Regions from separate parts of the Pseudomonas sp. F220 genome, predicted to be linked through region 1. Evidence: predicted binding sites of a transcription regulator. Region 1 holds the regulator's gene; the other holds the start of a gene.
The links. Region 1 encodes sigma-54, which starts transcription at its own class of promoters, with help from an activator protein. Its sites were predicted from a motif close to ANTGGCATNNANNTTGCTNT; they were not measured.
Positions count from the first base shown of each region.

Region 1 (7,776 bases):
CGGCTGATCCAGCCCGGACTGTTCGCGTAATTCTGGTTTCCAGTACGGATTTGGCAGGCACCGCACATCGAACACCAGGTCGGCATCGACCGGCATGCCGCGCTTGAAGCCAAACGACTCGACAAGGAACGCCGTGCCCGATTCTGGCTGGTTCAACAGACGCAGTTTGATCATATCGCGCAGTTGATACAGGTTCAGATTGGTGGTGTTGACCTTCAGATCAGCGAGGTCGGCAATCGGCCCAAGCAGGTTGGTTTCATCGTCAATGGCTTCGGCGAGCGATCGATTGGCGTTGCTCAGGGGATGGCGCCGACGGGTCTCGGAGAAGCGCTTGAGCAGGGTTTCTTCGTCGGCGTCCAGATACAGCACGTCGCATTGGATGTGCCGGCTGCGTACCTCTTCCAGAAGTTCGGGAAAACGCGACAAATGGCTGGGCAAGTTACGGGCGTCAATAGACACCGCGACTAGCGGTTGCGCCAGTTCAGTGTGAATCAACGCGCGCTCGGCCAGCTCCGGAAGCAGGCCGGCCGGCAGGTTGTCAATGCAGTAGTAGCCGTTGTCCTCCAGTACATCGAGGGCGGTGCTTTTACCTGAGCCGGAACGGCCGCTGACGATGATCAAACGCATGATTAGTGACCGTTCTGCTCGACCAGGACAACCTGATACAGGGCTTCATTGGTTGCGGCGCTGCGAAGCTTTTCGCGCACTTCCTTGCGGTCAAGCATGCTGGCAATCTGCCGGAGCAGTTCCAGGTGCGCATCGGTAGCGGCTTCCGGGACCAGCAGAACGAACAGCAGGTCAACCGGCGCACCATCGATGGCGTCAAAATCTATGGGGGCGTCCAGGTGCAGTAGCGCACTGACTGGAGACGTGCAGCCCTTGAGGCGGCAGTGGGGGATGGCGATGCCGTTGCCAAAACCGGTGGAGCCAAGTTTTTCACGGGCAATCAGACTCTCGAAGACATCTTGCATCTCCAGATCCGGCACTTCGCGGCTGATCAGGTTGGCAATTTGCTCGAGGGCGCGCTTTTTACTGCCGCCCGGCACGTTCACCAAAGAACGGCCGGGGGTCAGGATGTTTTCAAGTCGAATCATGGGTTGGGAGTGTTAACGACCTGTTGCGCCCTGGAGGACACTTTGGGTCTTTTCCTTATGCTTTTTGAGTTGGCGATCCAGCTTGTCGGTCAGCAGGTCGATCGCGGCATACATGTCTGAATGCTCAGCGTTGGCGACTACTTCTCCGCCGGGGATATGCAGCGTGGCTTCGATTTTCTGCAGCAGCTTCTCGACGTTCATCGTGACCTGCACGTTGGTGATCTTGTCGAAATGCCTTTCCAGTCGTTCGAGTTTTTCGCCGATGTAGGCGCGTAAAGGTTCGGTCACTTCCAGTTGGTGTCCACTGATGTTGACTTGCATACAGCTTCTCCTTCGTTGCCAGTGCATAAGGCGGCAGGCTGGTTTGCCTGCCACTAGGCTGTGCCCGAAAACTGCCTGTGAGTTTTCAAACACAACCTGGAACGCTGTGGCGTGGCCCGTTACATCAACCGCTTGCGTTCGCTCGAAGGCGCGATCCCAAGGGATTCGCGGTACTTGGCGACGGTGCGGCGGGCTACCTGAATGCCTTGTGCCTCCAGTAAACCAGCGATCTTGCTGTCACTCAACGGCTTTTTCTGATTTTCCGCGGCAACCAGTTTTTTGATGATCGCGCGGATCGCTGTGGACGAGCATTCACCGCCTTCAGAGGTGCTTACGTGGCTGGAGAAAAAGTACTTCAGTTCGTAGATGCCGCGTGGGGTATGCATGAATTTCTGGGTGGTGACCCGGGAAATCGTCGATTCGTGCATGCCGACCGCTTCGGCGATGTCATGCAGCACAAGCGGTTTCATCGCCTCATCGCCGTACTCGAGGAAGCCCCGTTGATGCTCGACGATCTGGGTAGCGACTTTCATCAGGGTTTCGTTGCGGCTTTGCAGGCTTTTGATGAACCAGCGCGCTTCCTGCAACTGGTTGCGCATGAAGGTGTTGTCGGCGCTGGTGTCGGCACGACGCACGAAACCGGCGTACTGCGGATTGACCCGCAGGCGCGGCACAGATTCCTGATTCAACTCCACCAGCCAGCGCTCGTTGTCCTTGCGCACGATCACGTCAGGTACGACGTATTCGGCTTCGCTGGACTCGATTTGCGAGCCTGGGCGCGGGTTGAGGCTTTGCACCAGCTCGATGATCTGCCGAAGCTCGTCTTCCTTGAGTTTCATGCGGCGCATCAGCTGGCTGTAATCACGGCTGCCAAGCAGGTCGATGAAGTCGGTGACCAGTCGTTTGGCCTCGGTCAGCCAAGGTGTTTTGGCTGGCAGCTGACGCAGTTGCAGCAACAGGCATTCGCTCAGATTGCGCGCACCGATACCGGCCGGCTCGAATTGCTGGATGCGATGCAGGACGGCTTCAATCTCGTCCAGTTCGACGTCCAGTTCCGGGTCGAAGGCTTCGAGGATTTCCTCGAGGGTCTCGTCCAGGTAGCCCTGATTGTTGATGCAATCGATCAGGGTCACGGCAATCAGGCGATCGGTGTCGGACATCGGTGCCAGGTTCAGTTGCCAGAGCAAATGACTCTGCAGGCTTTCACTAGCCGATGTGCGGGTGGTGAAGTCCCACTCGTCGTCATCGTTGCTCGGCAGGCTGCTGGCGCTAGTCTGGTAAACATCTTCCCAAGCCGTGTCGACGGGCAGCTCGTTGGGGATGCGCTCGTTCCAGTCGCCTTCCTCGAGGTTATCCACCGTCGGGGCCGTTTCCTGGTAGGAGGGTTCCTGAACATCGGTATTGGGTTTCTGCTCGACGTTGTCGGCCAGAGGGTCGGCGTTATCGAAGTCGTCGCCTTCTTCCTGGCGTTCGAGCATCGGATTGGACTCCAGTGCCTCCTGGATTTCCTGTTGCAGGTCCAGGGTCGACAATTGGAGCAGGCGGATGGCCTGTTGCAGCTGCGGTGTCATCGTCAGCTGCTGGCCCATTCTCAAGACTAGCGATGGTTTCATGGCAGGGGCTTAACACCTTATTCGCCGGCGCACATGCGCCATCCACTACAGGGCGCCTAAGCGCCAAACATAAGCAAATTATATGCCTGAAACTGAAGTGTTTGCCTAGAGCGCGGTAACAATAAAAATTTACAGGATCTTATTGCTGCTGGCGCTCTGACTATTGGCTGAACACCTGAGGGCGCGTGTTTGCCTAAAGCGCGGTAACAATAAAATTTATAGGGTTTTATTGATGCAGCCGCTCTGGCAGCTAGCCAAACACCTCAGCACTTACAGGCGGAACTCATGACCCAGGTACACTTCCTTGACCAGTTCGTTGGCCAGGATAGTGGCGGAGTCACCTTCGGCGATCAGTTGGCCGTCGTTGACGATGTAGGCGGTCTCGCAGATATCCAGGGTGTCACGGACGTTGTGGTCTGTGATCAGCACGCCGATACCCTTGGCCTTCAGGTGATAGATGATCTGCTTGATGTCACCCACCGAGATCGGGTCCACACCGGCAAAAGGCTCATCGAGCAGGATGAACTTCGGTGCGGTAGCCAGGGCTCGGGCGATTTCCACGCGACGACGTTCGCCGCCGGAGAGGCTCATGCCGAGGTTCTCGCGGATATGGTTGATGTGGAACTCCTGCAGCAGGCTTTCCAACTCCTTGCGACGCTCGGTCTTGTCGAGTTCCTTGCGAGTCTCAAGAATGGCCATGATGTTATCGGCGACCGACAGTTTGCGGAAGATCGACGCTTCCTGCGGCAGATAGCCGATACCGGCCCGTGCACGACCGTGCATCGGCTGGTGGCTGACGTCCAGATCGTCGATCAGTACACGGCCCTGATCGGCCTGGACCAGTCCGACGATCATGTAGAAACAGGTGGTCTTGCCGGCGCCGTTAGGACCGAGCAAGCCGACGATCTGACCGCTGTCGATGGACAGGCTGACGTCACGCACGACCTGACGGCTCTTGTAGCTCTTGGCCAGATGCTGAGCTTTCAGAGTTGCCATTACTGGGCCTTCTGCTCGTCAGTTTTCTTTTTCGGCTGGATCACCATGTCGATCCGCGGACGTGGCGCGGTGACGGTGTTACCGTTGGCGCGACCGGCGTTGGCGACCTGCTTGACGGTGTCGTAGATGATTTTCTCGCCTTCGGTGGTATTGCCGTCGTTGATCACTTTGGCGCGGTCAATCAGTACGATGCGGTTTTGCGCGGCATGGTACTGAATGGTCACGCCATAGGCCTGAACCGGCTTCGGATCACCGACCTTCTGCAGTTGTTCGAAATACGCCAGGTTGCCCACCGAGGTCACCACGTCGATTTCGCCTGCGTGGGTGCGAGTGATGGTCACGGTATTGCCGGTGATCTTCATCGAGCCTTGGGTGATGATGACGTCGCCTTTGTAAGTGGCAATGCCTTGCTTGTCATCCAGTTGAGCGTCGTCGGCCTGAATGCGGATGGGTTGCTGGCTATCAGTCGGCAGAGCCCAGGCGCTCACGCTTCCCAGTGCTGCGCTCAGGCTGAGCAAAATAGGGAGGGTTTTAACGAGCCTCATACTGTCCTCTTACGTTCGATAGCAGGTGCATCCTGCTTTCTTCCAAATACGCTTTCATTCCCTTGCCCGTAGTCACACCACCGGCGCCGTCGATTCTAACGGCTTGCTCGGTCTGCGCATATTGCTTCTGGGGGAATACAGTCATACGACTACTGGTAATAATCGTCGCGCGATTCTTCTCGTCAGTACGTGCAATACGTACCGAGTCAATCAGTTCTACTTCAGTGCCGTCCGGATTGACCTCTCCGCGTTCGCTCTGGACATGCCAGGGGAACGTCGTGCCGCGATACATTTGCAAGTCGGGTTTGGTCAGCAATGTCACATCGGTCGCTTTCAGGTGTTCGACCTTGTCGGAAGTCATTTCGTACTGCAACTTGCCATCGGGCAGAAACTGCACGCTGTGGGCGTTGATGGCGTAGTAGTCGATGGCGCTTTCGTCGACGACCGCCGGTAGCCTCTCCAGAAAGCGTTCCGGGCTGATATTCCAGTAGCCAACGGCCGCGAACAGAGCGGCGATGACTCCGAAAATCAAAATACTGCGAATTTTTTTGCTCAGCATAGATGGCTCTACAGGTAGGCGGCGTTGGCCGCTTCAAGACTGCCTTGGGCTCGCAGGATCAACTCGCAAAATTCACGTGCAGCCCCTTCGCCGCCGCGGGCCTGGGTAATGCCGTGCGCATGTTCACGGACGAAGCTGGCGGCGTTGGCGACCGCCATACCCAAGCCGACACGACGAATCACCGGCAGGTCGGGCAGATCGTCGCCCAGATAGGCGACTTGTTCATAGCTTAGGTTGAGTTGAGCAAGAAGCTCGTCGAGTACGACCAGTTTGTCTTCGCGGCCCTGATAAAGGTGGGGGATGCCGAGGTTTTTCGCGCGACGCTCGACCACTGGGGTCTTGCGGCCGCTGATAATGGCCGTCTGCACACCAGTGGCCATCAGCATCTTGATGCCTTGGCCGTCGAGAGTGTTGAAGGTTTTGAATTCGCTGCCGTCTTCGAGGAAGTACAGGCGGCCATCAGTCAGCACGCCGTCGACGTCGAATACCGCCAGTTTGATGTTTTTGCCGCGTTGCAGAAGGTCCGCGCTCATTACATTACTCCCGCACGCAGCAAGTCGTGCATATTCAAGGCGCCAACCGGGCGATCATCGCTATCGACCACCACCAGCGCGCTGATTTTATTGTCTTCCATTATTTTCAGGGCCTGGGCTGCGAGCATCTCTGCACGCGCGGTCTTGCCATGAGCGGTCATCACTTCATCGATGGTGGCGCTGTGGATGTCAATGGTGCGATCCAGTGTGCGGCGCAAATCGCCGTCAGTGAAGATCCCGGCCAGACGTCCGTCGGCCTCGAGAACCATTGTCATACCAAGGCCTTTGCGGGTCATTTCCATTAATGCGTCTTTCAGTAAGGTGCCGCGCGGCACTTGAGGCAGTTCCGTGCCCGAGTGCATGACATTTTCCACTTTCAGTAGCAGGCGACGACCCAAGGCACCGCCTGGATGGGAAAAGGCGAAGTCTTCAGCGGTAAAGCCCCGTGCTTCAAGCAAAGCGACCGCCAGCGCGTCCCCCATTACCAGAGCAGCAGTGGTAGAGGAAGTCGGTGCCAGGTTCAGCGGGCAGGCTTCGTGCTCGACGTGAACATTGAGATTGACCTCGGCGGCCTTGGCCAGCGCCGACTCGGGATTGCCGGTCATGCTGATCAACTGAATGCCCAGGCGCTTGATCAGTGGCAGCAGGGTGACGATTTCATTGGTAGAGCCGGAATTGGACAGCGCGAGGATGATGTCATCGCGGGTAATCATGCCCATATCGCCGTGGCTGGCTTCGGCCGGGTGTACGAAAAACGCCGTGGTACCGGTGCTGGCCAGGGTCGCGGCAATTTTATTGCCGATGTGCCCTGACTTGCCCATGCCGACCACAACCACACGGCCTTTGCTGGCCAGAATCATCTCGCAAGCGCGTACGAAATCTGCGTCGATATGGGCCAGCAAGCTTTCTACGGCTTCAATTTCGAGGCGGATGGTACGTTGTGCTGATTGAATCAGGTCGCTGGATTGGCTCATATCAGAAATCGTATACCCAGATGAAAAGGCGGCGATTATAACGGTAATGATCAATTCCCTCACATAAGTTCGTCAGACTTTGCGTGATTTGCCTGTCTTGATCCTGAACAGGCACGGCTTCGGCCTTGGGCGCTCTGCATCAGCAGTGATATAGTTCGCCGCCAGTTCGGCCTGCCCAGGATGTATGTGCTTTCGGTAGAGAGCCAGGCGTCCGAGTGAGAGGCTGCATCGCAAGGAGTTTAGATGAGTGCCGATAACGCCTACGCGGTCGAGCTGAAGGGACTGTCCTTCAAGCGCGGTACGCGCAGCATCTTCAATAATGTTGATATTCGCATTCCGCGGGGTAAGGTCACCGGCATCATGGGACCTTCCGGCTGCGGCAAAACCACGCTGTTACGCTTGATGGGCGCGCAGTTGCGGCCCAGCGGCGGCGAAGTCTGGGTCAACGGTCAGAACCTGCCGAAGCTTTCGCGCAGCGATCTGTTCGACGCGCGCAAGCAAATGGGCGTGTTGTTTCAAAGCGGTGCATTGTTCACGGATCTGGACGTTTTCGAGAACGTTGCCTTTCCCCTGCGCGTTCATACCCAATTGCCGGATGAAATGATCCGCGACATCGTTTTGCTGAAATTGCAGGCGGTGGGGCTGCGTGGCGCCATCGATCTGATGCCCGACGAGTTGTCGGGGGGCATGAAGCGTCGCGTCGCGTTGGCGCGAGCCATTGCCCTCGATCCGCAGATTCTCATGTATGACGAACCCTTTGTCGGGCAGGACCCTATCGCCATGGGCGTGTTGGTGCGCCTGATCCGTCTGCTCAACGACGCTCTGGGGATCACCAGTATCGTGGTTTCCCACGATTTGGCCGAAACCGCGAGCATTGCCGACTATCTGTATGTGGTCGGCGATGGACAGGTGTTGGGGCAAGGGACTCCTGAGGAGTTGATGAACACCGACAATCCGCGCATCCGTCAATTCATGACAGGCGATCCAGACGGCCCGGTCCCGTTCCACTTTCCGGCGCCGGATTACCGCGCAGATCTTCTGGGGAAGCGCTGATGCGCAAGAAATCACTAATAGATAGGGTTCGCCTCTTCGGTCGCTCGGCTATCGACATCGTCGAGGTGCTGGGGCGTTCAACGCTGTT
Region 1 is NZ_JBVASJ010000002.1:150,017-157,792, reverse strand. Features, by position in the region: gene rapZ (RNase adapter RapZ) at 1-627, opposite strand, end outside; gene ptsN (PTS IIA-like nitrogen regulatory protein PtsN) at 630-1,094, opposite strand; gene hpf (ribosome hibernation-promoting factor, HPF/YfiA family) at 1,107-1,415, opposite strand; gene ACZYSM_RS02580 (RNA polymerase factor sigma-54) at 1,535-3,028, opposite strand; gene lptB (LPS export ABC transporter ATP-binding protein) at 3,299-4,024, opposite strand; gene lptA (lipopolysaccharide transport periplasmic protein LptA) at 4,024-4,569, opposite strand; gene lptC (LPS export ABC transporter periplasmic protein LptC) at 4,556-5,128, opposite strand; gene ACZYSM_RS02560 (KdsC family phosphatase) at 5,137-5,661, opposite strand; gene ACZYSM_RS02555 (KpsF/GutQ family sugar-phosphate isomerase) at 5,661-6,635, opposite strand; gene ACZYSM_RS02550 (ATP-binding cassette domain-containing protein) at 6,879-7,688, shown strand; gene mlaE (lipid asymmetry maintenance ABC transporter permease subunit MlaE) at 7,688-7,776, shown strand, end outside.

Region 2 (7,776 bases), on a different contig from region 1:
GAAATACTCCAGCTATATGTGCGGTGGCTGTGTTTCCAGCTGCTGCACCCTGCCGGTCGAAGTGAAGATCAAAGACTTGATCCGCATCGGCATCGTCGATGAGTTCGAGCGCGGCGACCCGCCGAAGAACATCGCCAAACGCTTGCAAAAAGAAGGCATCGTCGAGCGCTACAACCAGAAGTCGGAAATCTTCACACTTCAGCGCATGAGCAACAACGATTGCCTTTATCTGGATCGCAAAAGCCGTCTGTGCACCATTTACGAGAAACGCCCGGACACCTGCCGCAACCACCCGAAGATCGGCCCACGGCCGGGGTTTTGTGCGTACAAGCCCAAAGAAGTCGAGCGCGAAACCAGCAGCCGCAAGCCACTGGAGAAGTTTTGATCAGTATTCTGGTCGCCTGACAGACCGCTATCGTCGGATCGCCGCCCGGAGCGAGCTTGCTCCGGGCGGCGATCCGACGATGAAGCCCTGACAAACGCTACAAAATCTCCAGACAAACAAAAACGCCCCCGACCTTGCGGTCGGGGGCGTTTTTTTAACAGCTAACTAATAAATCAGTTGCCGCTTTTCTTGGCAGCGCGGGTGCGCTCGCTTTCGCCCAGGATCTTCTTACGAAGACGGATGGACTTCGGCGTAACTTCACACAGTTCGTCTTCTTGAACGAATTCCAGAGCTTGCTCCAGAGTGAAGCGGATAGGCGGAACCAGTGCGATGGTTTCGTCTTTACCGGAAGCACGCATGTTGTCGAGCTTCTTGCCTTTGGTTGGGTTTACACCCAGGTCGTTGTCGCGGCTGTTGATGCCGACGATTTGACCTTCGTACACGTCTTCGCCGTGGCCCAGGAACAGCTTGCCACGAGCCTGCAGGGTTTCCAGCGAGTAAGTCAGAGCCTTACCGGTAGCAACCGAAACCAGCACGCCGTTCTGACGGCCGGACATGTCGCCGGACTTCATCACGTCGTAACGGTCGAAGATGCTGGTCAGGATGCCAGCACCGGAGGTCAGAGTCAGGAACTCGTTACGGAAACCGATCAAGCCACGAGCAGGGATGTTGTACTCAAGGCGAACACGGCCCTTGCCATCCGGAACCATGTTGGTCAGGTCGCCTTTACGGATACCGATCTGTTCCATGATCGCGCCTTGGGATTCTTCCGGCAGATCGATGGTGACGTTTTCGTACGGTTCGTGCTTGACGCCGTCAACCATACGGATGATCACTTCCGGACGACCAACACCCATTTCGAAGCCTTCGCGACGCATGGTTTCGATCAGTACCGAGAGGTGCAGCTCACCACGGCCGGAGACTTTGAACTTGTCGGCGGTATCGCCTTCTTCAACGCGCAGAGCAACGTTGAACAGCAGTTCTTTATCCAGACGTTCCTTGATGTTACGGCTGGTGACGAACTTGCCTTCTTTACCGCAGAAAGGCGAGTCGTTTACCTGGAAGGTCATGGAAACGGTTGGTTCGTCAACGGTCAGCGGCTTCATCGCTTCGACGTTCAGTGGGTCGCACAGAGTGTCGGAGATGAACAGCTGATCGAAGCCGCTGATGCAGACGATGTCGCCGGCAGCTGCTTCGTCAACGTCGATGCGGTGCAGACCGTGGTGACCCATCAGCTTCAGGATACGACCGTTGCGCTTTTTGCCATCAATGTCGATCGCTACAACCTGGGTGTTCGGCTTGACGCGACCACGAGCGATACGGCCAACGCCGATGACGCCCAGGAAGCTGTTGTAGTCCAGTGCCGAGATTTGCATCTGGAACGGGCCGTCACGGTCAACTTGTGGAGCTGGAACGTGGTCAACGATGGCCTGGTACAGCGGGGTCATGTCTTCAGCCATGTCGGTGTGTTCCAGACCGGCAATGCCGTTCAGGGCCGAGGCGTAGACGACTTTGAAGTCCAGCTGTTCTTCGGTAGCACCGAGGTTGTCGAACAGGTCGAAGATCTGGTCCAGAACCCAGTCCGGACGCGCGCCTGGACGGTCAACCTTGTTGATTACCACGATTGGACGCAGGCCGGCTTCGAAAGCCTTCTTGGTCACGAAACGGGTTTGCGGCATAGGGCCGTCTTGAGCGTCAACCAGCAGCAGAACGGAGTCAACCATCGACATTACGCGTTCAACTTCGCCGCCGAAGTCGGCGTGGCCCGGGGTATCCACGATGTTGATGTGGTAGCCGTTCCAGTTGATGGCGGTGTTTTTCGCCAGAATGGTAATACCGCGCTCTTTCTCCTGGTCGTTGGAGTCCATCACGCGCTCGTCGTTGAGCTCGTTGCGCTCCAGAGTGCCGGATTGACGCAAGAGTTTGTCTACCAGGGTGGTTTTACCATGGTCAACGTGAGCAATGATGGCGATGTTGCGTAGATTTTCGATCACTTGTGTATCTCGATCAGAGGATTCGGTGTGCTGACAGGTCGTGGCAGCGATTAACAGTAGAGTCCGGCAAAGCCGTTACAGCTTGACGGCGGCGTCGGGGGGCCGGTGACGCAGGCCACAGGCATACAGCCCCGGGCTCTTAGCTCGGTCGATAAACGCGCACATTGGCATGCCCCTCACTGAGCAAATGGTGGGCATGCAGGCGACTCATCACGCCTTTGTCGCAATACAACAGGTACTGGCGAGTAGGGTCCAGTTCCTTGAAACGAGCGTTCAATGCATAAAACGGCATCGCTTGTACCTCGATGCCAGGCAGCGCCAGCGGCTCGTCTTCCTGAGCATCCGGATGACGGATGTCGATCACGATCTGACCGGCCAGCACTTCACTGACTTCTTCGACCTGCAAATCCTGGCCCAATTCATCGATAACCCGATCGATCGGCACCAGTTTGGCGTTCTCGAGCGCACGCTCGAGCACCGCCATATCAAACTGTTGTTCTTCATACTCCACGCGGTTGCGCTTGGCGTGGGTCTTGGGGTTGACCGAAATCACCCCGCAATATTCCGGCATGTGCTTGGCAAAATCGGCAGTGCCGATCTCGTTGGCCAGATCAATGATGTCCTGCTTGTGACTGGCGATCAGCGGGCGTAACACCAGCTTCTCGGTCACGCAGTCGATCACCGACAGATTCGGCAGCGTCTGGCTGGAAACCTGGGAGATCGCCTCACCGGTAACCAGCGCGTCGATTTCCAGCCGATCGGCAATCCTGGACGCAGCGCGCAACATCATACGCTTCAATACTACGCCCATATGACTGTTATCGACTTTACCGAGAATTTCTCCGAGCACTTCCTCGAACGGCACGCTGACAAATAGCACGCGTTGGGAGCTGCCGTACTTTTTCCAGATAAAGTGCGCGACTTCCATCACGCCCAGCTCGTGGGCACGACCGCCAAGATTGAAGAAGCAGAAATGGCTCATCAGCCCGCGGCGCATGATCTGGTAGGCCGCCACCGTCGAATCGAAACCGCCGGACATCAACACCAGGGTCTGTTCGAGGGCGCCTAGCGGATAACCGCCGATGCTGTTGTGCTGGCTGTGAATCACAAACAACCGTTGGTCGCGAATTTCCATTCGCACTTCGATTTCTGGCTCTTTCAGGGAAATTCCGGCGGCGCCGCACTGACGACGCAGCTGGCTACCGACGTATTTCTCGACTTCCATCGAGGTGAATTCATGCTTGCCGGCGCGCTTGCAGCGCACTGAAAAGACCTTGCCCGATAAGGTATCACCGACGTGCTGTTTGCACTTGGCGACGATGTCATCGAAGTCGCCCAACGGGTACTCATCGACCTGCAGGAAATGCGCGATGCCCGGCATGCAACTCAGGCGATCCATCATCTCCTTCAAGGCTTTCGGCTCGCTGACGCGGGTTTCCATGACGAGGTTGTCCCACACACCGTTCACCACCACAGCCGGGTCCAGATCGCGGAGCACGGCACGGATGTTCTTGGCCAACTGACGGATGAAACGCATCCGTACCGGGCGGCTCTTGATGATGATCTCGGGGAAGACTTTTACGATTAATTTCATGAAAACAGCGCGCGAGGGGCCAGCCGAAAAAGGGGGGCGCGGATTATAGCGGAAATTGCTCAAGGTTTAACCAGTTAATATACAGATGACTCTCGATGCACTAAAACAGGGCGTTTAGGATTTTTAGCGCTACATTGCAGTGCGTAAATATCGCATTTTTTCCCGCGTGTACCTTTATGTGCGTGAGTTTGGGGCGAAAAACCCAAGTCGGGGCACTGGCATGCAATTTGCTCCCTTGTGAGGCAGGTTGCCATGGCAGAGTATTCGCGCCGGCATCACCCACATTCTAAGGGCACTCCACTACTAGCCCGAAGCCACCCCGGAGGACACTATGTCGAAGTCGGTTCAACTCATCAAAGATCATGACGTCAAATGGATTGATCTGCGCTTCACTGATACCAAAGGCACTCAGCACCACGTGACCATGCCGGCCCGTGATGCGCTGGATGAAGCCTTCTTCGAAGAAGGCAAAATGTTCGACGGCTCCTCCATCGCTGGCTGGAAAGGCATTGAAGCTTCCGACATGATCCTGATGCCGGACGACACCACTGCTGTTCTGGACCCGTTCACCGAAGAGCCGACCCTGATCCTGGTTTGCGACGTGATCGAGCCTTCGACCATGCAAGGCTATGACCGTGACCCACGTGCCATCGCCAAGCGCGCCGAGGAATACCTGAAGTCGACCGGTATCGGCGACACCGTTTTCGTCGGTCCAGAGCCTGAGTTCTTCATCTTCGACGAAGTGAAGTTCAAGTCCGATATCTCCGGTTCGATGTTCAAAATCTACTCCGAACAAGGTTCGTGGATGTCCGACCAGGACGTGGAAGGCGGCAACAAAGGCCACCGTCCAGGCGTCAAAGGTGGCTACTTCCCGGTACCTCCGTTCGACCACGACCACGAAATCCGTACCTCCATGTGTAATGCCATGGAAGAAATGGGCCTGATCATCGAAGTTCACCACCACGAAGTGGCGACTGCCGGTCAGAACGAAATTGGCGTCAAGTTCAACACCCTGGTAGCCAAGGCTGACGAAGTTCAGACCCTGAAATACTGCGTACACAACGTTGCCGATGCTTACGGCCGCACCGCGACCTTCATGCCTAAGCCTCTGTACGGCGATAACGGTTCGGGTATGCACGTTCACCTGTCCATCTCCAAAGATGGCAAGAACACCTTCGCTGGCGAAGGCTATGCCGGCCTGTCCGATACCGCTCTGTTCTTCATCGGCGGCATCATCAAGCACGGTAAGGCACTGAACGGCTTCACCAACCCGTCGACCAACTCCTACAAGCGTCTGGTCCCAGGCTTCGAAGCTCCAGTAATGCTGGCCTACTCGGCTCGCAACCGTTCCGCTTCGATCCGTATTCCTTACGTGTCCAGCCCTAAAGCTCGCCGTATCGAAGCTCGCTTCCCGGATCCAGCAGCCAACCCGTACCTGGGCTTTGCTGCACTGTTGATGGCTGGCCTGGACGGCATCCAGAACAAGACCCACCCAGGCGATGCTGCTGACAAAAACCTGTATGACCTGCCGCCTGAAGAGGCGAAAGAGATCCCACAAGTTTGCGGCAGCCTGAAAGAAGCCCTGGAAGAGCTGGACAAAGGTCGTGCGTTCCTGACCAAAGGCGGCGTTTTCAGCGACGATTTCATCGACGCTTACATCGCCCTGAAAAGCGAAGAAGAAATCAAGGTTCGTACCTTCGTACATCCACTGGAATACGAGCTGTACTACAGCTGCTAATCCGGTAGCGCTTGCGCAAGCGGCGTAACAGAGGCCTCCTTCGGGAGGCCTTTTTTATGGCCGCGATTCAACGGCTGACAAAAACCCAATGTGGGAGCGAGCCCGCTCGCGATAGCGTTTGTTCATTCAACATTGATGCTGGCTGATCCACCGCCATCGCGAGCAGGCTCGCTCCCACAGGGTATTGTGGTTTCTGATACAGCTCGGTAAACCATACCCAAATGTTTACAACTTGGGTCAACCGTCACCCCTGACCTATGCTGCAACCCAACGCCTTCGTTTCTGGTCGATTTTATGGGTCGTGGTTTTCTATTCATTTTGCTACTCATCGCCCTGCCGGCGGCCGCACAGATCTATAAATACACCGACGCCAATGGCAACACCGCCTATAGCAACCAACCGCCCGATGGCACCCGGAGCCAGACCGTCGAACTGCCGCCGCTCAATAGCGTCGAGCCTCAGCAGCCTGCCCCGCCACAAGTCAGCCCAGCACAAAACGGCAGGCAGCAAGCCAATAAAGCCGCTTATGGGGTACTGGAGCTGACAGGGTTGCCCAGCGAAGAAGCCCTGCGTGCCAACAATGGCACCTTCACCGTTGGCGTTCTGCTGCAACCGCGCCTGCAAGGCGAGCATCGCCTACGTCTACTGCTGGACGGCCGGCCGTATGGTCAGCCGAGCAATGTTCCGCGCCTGCAACTGGTAGATGTCGATCGCGGCGAACACAGCCTGGCGGTGCAAGTACTGGATGGAGAGAAGAAGGTTGTGCAGCAGAGTCCGACTGCGACCTTCACCGTGCAACGGGTGCATACGCCTTGATGCCTTCATGAAACGGATATCCATGCGCACTCTATTGCTGGTCCTGCTCCTGATTGCCCTGCCAGTTGCCGCTGAGGTCCACACCTACATCGATGCGCAGGGGAATAGGGTCTTCACTGACCAACCGCAGCCGGGTAACGCTAAACGTGTTCAATTGGCGCCAGGCAATCGCATGCCCGCGACCCTTGGCGAAGCCGCCCCGGTGCCGGCAGCCAAAACAGCCAAAGACAAACCGCTCTTCCACTACCAGATGCTGCGCGTTCTGGTACCGGATCCGGACGCCACCATTCGCAACACCCAAGGCGAGTTGATTGTCAGCGTCACCAGCGAGCCCGGCCTGCAACGCGGGCATCGCTATCGCTTACTGCTGGACGGCCAGCCAACTGCCGATCCAGGCCCCAGCCCAGTGTTTGCCCTAAGCAACATCGACCGCGGCAGCCATCAGCTGGCGGTGGAAATTCTCGATGAGCAAGGGCGGATGGTCGAACGCACGCCCAACCAGCCGTTTCACATGCTGCGCATTTCCCTTGCCCAGAAGCGCCAGGTCAAACCTTGCACGCTTGCCGATTACGGCCAGCGTCCGGAATGCCCTTTGGCAGACAAACCTAAAGAAGAGAAAAACAGCATCTTTTCATTCTTCTGAACGCCGTTCAGGTTTGCGCACTATATTGGTGCAATGAGCTGCACCCTACCCACTAATCAACCCATTTTGGTTCGAAAATACCCGGCGAAGCTGGCAGAACGCCACGCAATCGAGCTTTAAACGCCTGTTTCAGGGGTTTAGCGCTTCTTTTCGGAGCCTTGGTTTGGTTTTTGCATTTTCCTCGCATCAGCGCTATATCCGCGCGCGCAATCCGGGACCGGCCTCGGGTTGCCCTGCTCCAAAAGAGGTCCTAATGACCATCAGCGACGCTCTGCACCGCTTGCTACTCGACAACCTGACCACCGCAACCATTCTACTCAACGCTGACCTACGCCTTGAGTACATGAACCCCGCGGCGGAAATGCTGCTGGCCATCAGCGGTCAGCGCAGTCATGGGCAATTCATCAGCGAGTTGTTCACCGAATCCGCCGAAGCCTTGAGTTCCTTGCGCCAAGCCGTCGAGCAAGCGCATCCGTTCACCAAGCGCGAAGCGATGCTCACCGCCCTGACCGGGCAGACCCTGACCGTCGATTACGCCGTGACGCCGATCCTCAGCAATGGCGACACCCTGCTGCTGCTGGAAGTCCATCCGCGTGACCGCTTGCT
Region 2 is NZ_JBVASJ010000001.1:376,916-384,691, forward strand. Features, by position in the region: gene ACZYSM_RS01605 (YkgJ family cysteine cluster protein) at 1-385, shown strand, start outside; gene typA (translational GTPase TypA) at 559-2,379, opposite strand; gene thiI (tRNA uracil 4-sulfurtransferase ThiI) at 2,519-3,973, opposite strand; gene glnA (glutamate--ammonia ligase) at 4,305-5,711, shown strand; gene ACZYSM_RS01625 (DUF4124 domain-containing protein) at 6,006-6,527, shown strand; gene ACZYSM_RS01630 (DUF4124 domain-containing protein) at 6,550-7,170, shown strand; gene glnL (nitrogen regulation protein NR(II)) at 7,424-7,776, shown strand, end outside.
Region 2: glnA (glutamate--ammonia ligase) is a predicted target of sigma-54. The motif match lies at 4,188-4,207, and genes of this name have one in related genera.